3 regions of the Desulfovibrio inopinatus DSM 10711 genome follow, and region 1 is predicted to be linked to each of the others. Evidence: predicted binding sites of a transcription regulator. Region 1 holds the regulator's gene; each other region holds the start of a gene.
The links. The regulator sigma-54, encoded in region 1, starts transcription at its own class of promoters, with help from an activator protein. The targets are predictions, from matches to a motif close to CTGGCACGGNNNNTGCTT.

Region 1 (3,201 bases):
AAAATTGAATCCATTCGCTATGCTCGCGAACATAAAATCCCCTTTCTCGGCATATGCCTGGGCATGCAATGCGCTGTGATTGAATATGCGAGAAATGTTCTTGGGCTTGATGGTGCCGATTCCGAGGAATTTAATCCGACATGTGCTGATCCGGTCATTTATCTGATGAAGGAATGGTACGATTTCAGAACAAAGAAAGTGGAACGCCGCGACGAAGATTCGGCCAAAGGCGGAACCATGCGGCTCGGCGCCTATCCATGCAAGGTTCGAACTGGAACAAAGGCGTACGAAGCGTACGGCGTTGAAGAAATTTCGGAACGCCATCGGCATCGTTTCGAATTTAATAAAGCCTACTACGACGAACTCGAAAAAGCAGGCATCGTGTTCAGTGGGGTGTCCCCGGACGAAGAGCTTGTTGAAGTCATCGAATTGGCTGACCATCCCTGGTTTGTCGGCAGTCAGTTCCATCCGGAGTTTAAAAGCCGCCCCATGAATCCACACCCGTTGTTTCGCGATTTCGTCAAAGCCGCCAAGGTGTATCATGGGTAAGGCCAATGCATGTGGTGAGCTTGGGGTGCGCTTGGGAGCAACGGCATGAGCGATGGACCCAAAGTGATTGACCCAAAGTTGGCAGCCAAGCGCGTGAAACTGTTTGTCATGGATGTCGATGGTGTCTTGACCGACGGTGGCGTATACTATGATTCGCAGGGTGGAACCGTTGGCCGCCGCTTTAACGTGCAGGACGGTCTGGGCATTAAAATTGCTCAGGCCGCCGGCTTGGATATGGCTGTTATCAGTGGATTGCGGAGTACTCCGGTCGTCAAACGCATGGAAGAACTTGGCATCACGGAATATCACGGCGGGCACCTTCACAAATTACCAATTCTTGAAGGCATTTTGGAACAGCGAGGATTGGACTTTTCCCAGGTGGCATTTCTCGGTGATGACTGGATTGATGCGAGCATCCTCAAGCGCGTCGGCCTGCCGATGAGCGTTCCGAATGCACAACCTGAAATCCTTGAGATGGCTGCGTGGATCACGACACGACGAGGAGGAGATGGCGCCGTACGAGATGCTATTCGTTTCATTCTTGATGCACAGAATCGATGGGAACCGATGTGGCGACACTGGTCGGCATAATCATCACTCAAGGCTCGACAGGATTGATGAAGGGGAGTACTAGCTTCAAGGCATCTTTTTTGCTATGAAGACTCTCCCAGCGTAGAGGATGGTGTGCGCGTGTTGTCGCATGCTGTCCTGCGCGAGAATATGAAAACCAAGACGGATTATGGCACTCGAACTCAGACAACAACTCAAGCTGTCCCAGCAACTTGTTATGACGCCGCAATTACAGCAGGCGATCAAATTATTGCAGCTTTCACGTGTGGAACTCCTTGAGACTGTGCAGACTGAGATGTTGGAGAATCCTCTCCTGGAAGAAGCGGCCGAAGAGGAAAAGATTGAAAGAGCCGCACGCGACGAGCGTACCATTGACGCCAATACCACAGATGGCGCGATGGAAAAAGAGCTTCTGAAGAACGCGGAGTGGGACGATTATCTCGGCGATTTCTCCAGCACAGGCAAACAGGCGACGATGCGGGAATTCGAGACTCCCGAAGAAGGCATGTCGTTTGAAGCCCGATTGTCGGCCAAGACGTCACTGGAGGGGCATTTAAGCTGGCAGTTACGGTTATCCAACCTAACCGACCATGAGCTTGCTATCGCAGACGTCGTTATGGGCAACCTTGATTCGGCCGGCTATCTGCAGGCGACCATCAAGGATATTGCCGATATGGCCCATGCAGCGGAAGACGAGGTAGAGCGGGTTTTGCACCGAATTCAGCGTATGGATCCTATCGGTGTTGCTGCACGGAGTCCGAAAGAATGCCTGCTCGTTCAGCTCGAAGTGTTGGAGTATGACGACCCTGTTCTGCTGGAACTCGTCAGCGAACACCTCGAAGACCTGGAAAAGCGACGGTATAAGCCGCTCACAAAGAAGTTCAAGATAACGATGGATGATGTCAAAGAATATCTCGATATCATTCAATCACTCGACCCGTATCCAGGCGCAAGTTTTGGGTCGGGCGATCCTATCTATGTGAGCCCTGACGCTTTCGTCTATAAATACGATGATGAATTTGTTATTTTGTTGAACGAAGAGGGCTTGCCGAAACTTCAACTCAGCTCCATGTATGACGAAAATGCGCGATCCGGAGGAGATAAAGATTACCTCCAGGACAAAATGCGTTCTGCCATGTGGCTCATGAAAAGTCTCTACCAGCGACAGCGTACGTTATATAAGGTGTTGGAAAGCATCGTGAAATTTCAACGGGAGTTTTTCGAAGAGGGCGTCGGAAAAATTCGGCCTCTGATTCTGAAAGACGTTGCCGATGACATCAGCATGCATGAATCGACGGTTAGCCGAATCACGACAAGCAAGTACGTCGCGACGCCACACGGCATTTTCGAGTTGAAATTTTTCTTCAATAGTGCGCTAGGCCTTGATGATGGTGGTTCGGTTGGCTCGGAGTCTGTCAAAGCATCCATCAAACAGCTTATTGCCAATGAAGACCCCAAGAAGCCCATGAGCGACGATGCCATTGCGGACATTTTGAAGGAAACGCTCAATATCAATATTGCGCGCCGGACGGTGGCAAAATATCGTACAGCCATGAATATTCCATCGTCATCTAAACGTCGCCAAATTTTTTGACCTTGAGTTGAATTCGCAGGACATTTGTGGAGGATGTATGAACATCAGTTTTACCTTCAAGAATTTCGAGCCGTCTGAACAATTGCGCGATTACGCTGCGAAGCGGTTTGAAAAGCTTGATAAGTATGTGGTTAATACGGACAATGCCGACCTGCAGGTTAATCTTGGTGTCGAAAAGACCCGTCAGATGGCCGATGTTGTCTTTACGACGGATCGTACACATATTTCAGCCTACCATGAGTCCGAGGACATGTATGCTACCTTGGATTTGGTACATGATAAGTTGGAAGCCCAGCTTCGTAAAATTAATGAGAAATTGAAGGAGAGACGTCGGGGTGAGCGATTGGCGTCGGTCCGGACTCATTTTTTTAGCTATGATGACGATCAAGTTGGGAAAAGCGAACGCCAAATCGTTGCGATCGATAATTATAGTCCGAAGCCTATGAGCGTGGATGAAGCTGCAATGCAACTCGATACGCTCAAGTATG
Region 2 (3,201 bases), on a different contig from region 1:
ATTGTATGCAGTTCCTTTGGGTTTGAGGTGACGATCCCCCGGTATGCCCGGGGGATCATTGATATTGGGGGTGTTAGATCTTCGCGGTGATGTCCGGGAAGACGAGATAGAACATGATATACGCCATGGTCAGGGTCAAGATAAGGTTGAGGGACTGACCGCACATGTACAAAATGAGCGGCTTGCCACCTGTAAAGTATTTTTTCAGCTCACGGAAGTTTGTGGCCAAACCAATGGCAGCAAAAGCCAGACAGAAGAACCAACCACGGAACAGGCGGGAGAAGCCACGTAATACGCCATGGTCCACCAGACTGAAGCCGGCGTCGGATCCCAAGCTGGAATAGATCAGGGAGAAGATGACGGAAGCAGTGAGAAAGCCAAGAACAAATTTAGGAAAACGGTACCAGATTTCCATCCAGCTCACTTTTTGCCCCTCTTGGCACTCCACCTTGGCACACCAGTATACGGCGACACCGAAGGCGGTGACACCAATAAGGACGTTCTGAATCATCTTAATAGTGGCCGCAACATACAGGGCTTTTTCGGACAAGAACGCACCTGCTGCCGCAACGGCACCGGTTGCGTCAATGGTGCCACCCATCCATGCACCGCCAAGAATATAGGGCATTCCTGTTGCTTTGATGATGGCGGGCATAACGATCATCATGATAGCTGTGAACACCAGAGAAAGACCGATGGACAGGGTCAGTTCCTCTTTTTTGGCGCGGCACGCGGCGGCTGTGGCAATGGCAGCGGAAGTGCCGCATACGCTCATGTCGGCAGAAATAACCATGTTCAGCGTTTTGGAAGGAATTTTCAGTACTTTTTGACCGAAAATGAACGTAGAGATTAAAACGATCGGTGTAACGACCCAGGCGACGAAAATGCCGGGAACACCAATAGCAATAACTTTGTTGAACAAGACTTCCGCGCCAAGCAAAACCAAGCCGGTTTTAATGAAGTATTCGACTTCCAAGGCCGGTTTGATCCATTTGGGAGTGCCTATTGTATTGGCGATGAGCATACCGATAGCAATAGCCCAAGCGGCATTGCCGATTCCGTAATGAGCCATCGTCGATTGTCCGGCGAGAAAATACGCAAGAATGGAGACGGCGAAGACCCCGACGAAGCCCACCAGGAAGCCGCCTACAGGCTTGCCCATGAAATATGCGCCAATGGAGAAAAACAATGCCAGGACAATCATGAGGCCAATCAAGGTGGGAATATGGTTATACGGTTTGTTGCTGACACCTTTTTTGGCTTTCGACTCCGCCGATTTGACTTTGAGCCAATTATCGATGGCATTGGACGCGGTGTCATTGAGTGTCGCATCTTTGAAACCGGCGGATTCAGCCGCGGACTGAGCCGTTAACGCCGCTGCTTTGGCTTCTTTGGTCGCAGCTTTGGTCTGTTCATATTTGGGGGTATTTTGTGCATTCAACGCTTCGGCGCGTTCGGCACTCATATAAAGCGAATCCATTGGGTCGGATTTCCACTTGCCGGGGTGGCTCATGAAGTTATGGACTGTTTTGGCAATGGGAGATGACGTGCCCTTGATTTTTTCTTTTGTCTGGAGTGCTTCATACCACTGCACGGTTTTAAACGGAGCCCGTGCGGCTTCGGTTTCCATGATGGCATTGGACTTGGTAAAGACTTCATCCATATCGGCTGGTTTGTTGTTGAAAAAGATGATGCTTCCAACGATGAGGATAACAAAGCCGAGCCAAATGGCCCAATAATCTTCCTTTTTCCAGAGGTCGCTCAGCGAGCCCGACGCGTTATCGACAACAACGTCTTCAGTTTTCGGGATAACCTGTTCCGCCATACTCTTCTCCTCCATCTCGTAGGTGATAATTCGAGTTGTCACTCCACCCGAGGGACAACGTGGATGCTTCGATGGAGGTTATAAAAAAGCAAAGTGTGGGCCAGAACGATGTTTTGCGTCTAATATATTGATTATACACTATAAGCTTTGATGTGCGGGGTGTTGGACCGATAACAAATATTTTCAACTGAAAACTTAAGTTTGCAGTTAGGGCATATACCGTGTGATGAGAGAAGGGCAAGCCGGAGAGGAATACGGTTTTCGACGAAGATGAACACAGATAGTGTGTATAGAGATGAGCTGAATTCTGTGGAAAGATGATGAACTGGAATGTTTAGGCCATGGTGGATGTCCCCTTCAGTTCGCGTGTTCGGAACGCACGAGGAACACTGCGAAGACATCCACCATGTTTATGGGGTGTGTGGAGGCAACGAGGGCTATGGTATTATCATTTCATAACGCGAATAGAAGATGTGGAATTCAAGACACGAGAGAAATACTACCGGTAGACCATACCTCCATCGATGAGTACAGCTTGGCCTGTCATGTAGTCGGAATCAGGGCCGGCCAGATATGAAACAAATGCTGCGACATCTTCTGGAAGTTCCGGGCGACCTAGCGCAATACCGGCACAGTATTGTTTAAAGGTCTCGCCTTGAGCTGCTCCGGTGATTTTAGAGAATCCATCATCAATCTCGCCCCACATGTCGGTATCGACGACACCAGGACAGTAGGCATTGACGGTGATTCCTGCACTGGCATACTCCCGCGCGGCGGCTTGGGTCAGGCCGCGAACGGCAAATTTGGTGGCGCTGTATACGCCAATCATGGCGAAACCATCGTGTCCGGCGATGGAAGATGCACTGATGATTTTGCCTTTTTGTTTCCGAGCGATGAATTTAGCCGCGGCAGCTTGGATGCCCCACAGCACACCATTAACGTTGATCTTGAAAATTCTCTCCACTTCTTCGGGCGTCACGTCAGCTAAGGCTTTTACCTGGGCTATGCCTGCATTGTTGACCATGATATCGAAACCACCAAGTTCCTTTTCTGCATGGTCAATCGCTGCGTACACTTGGTCACGGTCACTGATATCGGCAATAAACGTCGTGGCTTTGCGTCCAAGAGCTTCAATCTCCTTGGCGACCGCGTCCAGCTTATCCTGTTTAAGGTCGACAAGCGCAATATCTGCACCGTCTTTGGCAAGACGCAACGCGATTCCTCGACCGATTCCTTGAGCAGAACCAGTTATGAGCGCGACTTTTCCTGAAATGGACATCGTGAAATCTCCTTCTGTTTGGCTTCACTCTATTCGCGTCATGAGACAATACTGCGAGCTTTACGTTTTCGTGCTCGTCCAATGTCGTCAAAATTTA
Region 3 (3,201 bases), on a different contig from region 1:
GGTGAAATACGGATCGAAAATCTGAGCGAGATCTGTTTCGGCAACGCCTGGGCCGTTATCGGTGATGCGTACAACGAACATGCCATCTTCGGTTATGGCCGCGATGTTAAGTTTGCCTCCTTCTGTCATGGCCTGAATGGCATTCAGACAAACATTGAGTAGAGCTTGAGAAAAGCGATCGGGGTCAAGGTGAGCGACATGTGGGGCATGGGATGTCGAAATCGTCAGTTCGATGTCGGCGTCTCGTGCATCGTGTTCGACGAGATGCGCCACCCGCTCCACAATGGGGATGGGATCGACTTCACGCGGGTTGACATCGGTCGGCCGAGTGAAATCCAGAAGCTGCGTAATGACTCGGTTGACACGATCGACTTCACCCACCATAACCTTGGCGATATTTTTGTCGTCCGATCCTTCCTGGAATCGGTTTCCGAGATGAATGGCGAATCCTTTGATGGAGCTTAAAGGATTACGGATTTCATGGGCAACACCGGCAGCCAGACTGCCAACGGCCGCTAATTTTTCCTTACGTCGGACTTCATTCTGCAATCGTTCCAGTTCCGACAAATCCTCGAAGACAAACAGTCGCCCGGCGATATCGCCCGCTTCAGCGGCAATAGTTGAAACGCCGACACTGAGTGGTAGGGCGCTTTCATTGGAGGGGTGGATCGTGATATGTCGTCCGGCTATTTTTTCGCTTGTGTCTTGATCAAAAAAGCGATGCAGCTCGGCCGGCATGACTTCTGATGCCGGTTTGCCTGGTTGTATGTCGGAGGGCAGAGCAAAAAGTCGCATGGCGACATCATTGACATAGGTGACGTTATTCTGGCGATCCGTAACGACCAGACCAACGGGCAAGCTGGAGATGACTTCCGAGGCAAAAATACGAGATTGTTTGAGTTTCTGTCGCGATGCCCGGATACGTTGTCCAAGGTACAGTATTCCTACTCCGGCCAGACCGATAATGAACAAGATGACGGCATTGAGGATGGTGCCGTGAATATCGGCATCTCGGGCGTCGGCATAGGGCGTGTCGTCAAGTCCGACAAAGATGACAAGTTTATCGTCATACAGCTTTGCTGCTTCGTCACTCGGACACGTTCCGGGGCAAAGGAAGCGAGGCATACCACGGTGCTTTCCTCCTCCTCCTTCTCCGCCGCCTCTTCCTCGCCATTCTCCCTGACCTTTGAGAAAGGTACGATAGACCGTAAACGACTTTTTTCCGGTATCGTCCGTGGACAACTTCCACTTTTCTTCAGGCGTCGGGTCGAGCGTTTTCATGGTTTCCGGAGAAAACAGTCGTGTTCCAATCATATCTTGATTGCTGTGAGCTAATACCAGACCGGTGGCATCGGTGATGGCAAGAAAATGTACATCTTCCAGTTTGGCCGTTTCTGTCAGAAGAGATTGCAATCGGACACCCGAACCAAAATGTCCTCGCATCCCCGTACGCGTTCCAGCTTCGAACGCCCGGATAAGGCCGGCTCCTTTTTGAACCATGATGCGCGTCAGATCGATTTCATGACGATGGATGTTCAAAAAAGCCATGATTGTCACAACTAAAGCCAAAATGCCCGTTGCTCCAAATAAAAGCCACGGAGAGGCAAAGCGATTTGTATCGCGGTCCATGTCTTCAAACGAAAATTGCATTGCTGACGTGGTCCTGGTCAATGTGTTTAATTTTGATACGTTCATACGGCACTTTGTGTTTAAAAGCTATACGCTTTGTGGGGGACGAATTGAGAAGCCTCAGGATCTTTGGTTAAATATGTTTGGTATTTCAGTGTGATAAAATTTTTTAACTCTGTGGCACATGCCTTGCTGGTGTGATATTGCAATCAATGAACCACCAACCTCCCAAGGAGTGAGTCACATGAAAAAGATCTTTATCCCTTCCCTGTTTGTTATCTCCATTCTTCTCATCGGCTCGGCCGTCAGCTTTGCTGGTCCTGGATGGGGCCGCGGCGGATGTCCTGGCTACGGAAACACTAACACTGCACAAGTACAGATTCCGGCAGACAAGCAGGATGCCTACAATGCGTTGCTCGAAGATCACCAAAAGACCATGTATAATTTGCGTGAAGATATTTGGGCCAAGAACGCAGAGCTGAAGGCCATTTCGGGAAGCGCCAATGTTGATCAGGCGAAAGTACAGTCGCTTATTTCGGACATTCGGAATTTGCGTCAAAAGATGTACGACTCCAATCAAGCTTTTGTCGCGAAGGTTCAAAAGGAAATTGGTGTTGATATCAGCGCTGGCTGTCCGGGATATGGCTCCGGTCGTGGTATGGGGTACGGTCACGGCATGGGCTATGGTCACGGTATGGGCTACGGCAATGGAATGATGGGTGGATACGGGAATACGAACTAGTACCAATCCTTGAAATTTCTTTTGAAAAAATCCCCGGGACTTCGACGAAGTCCCGGGGATTTTTTCAGCACGCCTTTTCGCCTGAGTTTCAGGACGGAAATACCATCATGATCTTGTTGTTCGTTCTTGAAATTGCTCATTTTTCTATCTAAGAAAGGGAAATGGGTTGACTCGCGCTTTCGCGCCATATCTTTAATACGGAAACTTCAACGCATGCATTGCAAGGGACGACGTTCATGCGCAAAATAACTTCTCTTACGCTGTTTCTCTCTGGTTTTTTTGTCATTCTCACCAGTGTCATTCTCTATCTTGAGCCCCATGGTCGTGTGGCGTATTGGGCAGATTGGACCATGCTAGGTTTGACCAAGGATCAATGGGATGCCATGCATCTGACAACGGGATTCCTGTTTCTTTTCGCCTTGCTTTTGCATATTTATTATAACTGGAAGCCTATTTTGGCGTACATGAAGAATAAAGCCAAAGAAATGGTTGTGTTTACTAAGCCATTTACCATTTCTTTGATTATTACGTTGTATGTCGCTATCGGGACACTGTTCCAGTTGCCTCCTATGCAGCAAGTGCTTGATCTTGGAGTCTGGATTAAAGAAGGGCATATCGAAACATATGGCAATCCTCCGTTTGGGCATGCCGAACTGTCATCACTCAAGAAATTTTCTGCGTACCTCGGGCTGAATGTCGATGATGCTATAGCGGCCTTGAAAGAAAATGGTGTCCGCGTCGAATCGGCCGATGAAATCATCAAAGATATTGCACGGAACAACAATCTGTCGCCACATGGGGTTTTTGAAAAAATGAAACTGTCTGGAGCC

Region 2: the regulator sigma-54 is predicted to act here: its motif matches at 1,912-1,929, upstream of G451_RS0101360 (YeiH family protein).
Region 3: the regulator sigma-54 is predicted to act here: its motif matches at 1,807-1,824, upstream of G451_RS28960 (periplasmic heavy metal sensor).

The regions. Positions count from the first base shown of each region.
Region 1 is NZ_AUBP01000026.1:18,184-21,384, reverse strand. Features, by position in the region: gene G451_RS0115475 (CTP synthase) at 1-549, shown strand, start outside; gene G451_RS0115470 (KdsC family phosphatase) at 595-1,140, shown strand; gene rpoN (RNA polymerase factor sigma-54) at 1,289-2,713, shown strand; gene hpf (ribosome hibernation-promoting factor, HPF/YfiA family) at 2,751-3,201, shown strand, end outside.
Region 2 is NZ_AUBP01000001.1:306,561-309,761, forward strand. Features, by position in the region: gene G451_RS26860 (hypothetical protein) at 1-2, opposite strand, end outside; gene G451_RS0101360 (YeiH family protein) at 74-1,825, opposite strand; gene G451_RS0101365 (acetoin reductase) at 2,325-3,104, opposite strand.
Region 3 is NZ_AUBP01000012.1:174,266-177,466, reverse strand. Features, by position in the region: gene G451_RS0111450 (ATP-binding protein) at 1-1,650, opposite strand, end outside; gene G451_RS28960 (periplasmic heavy metal sensor) at 1,874-2,371, shown strand; gene G451_RS0111430 (DUF4405 domain-containing protein) at 2,608-3,201, shown strand, end outside.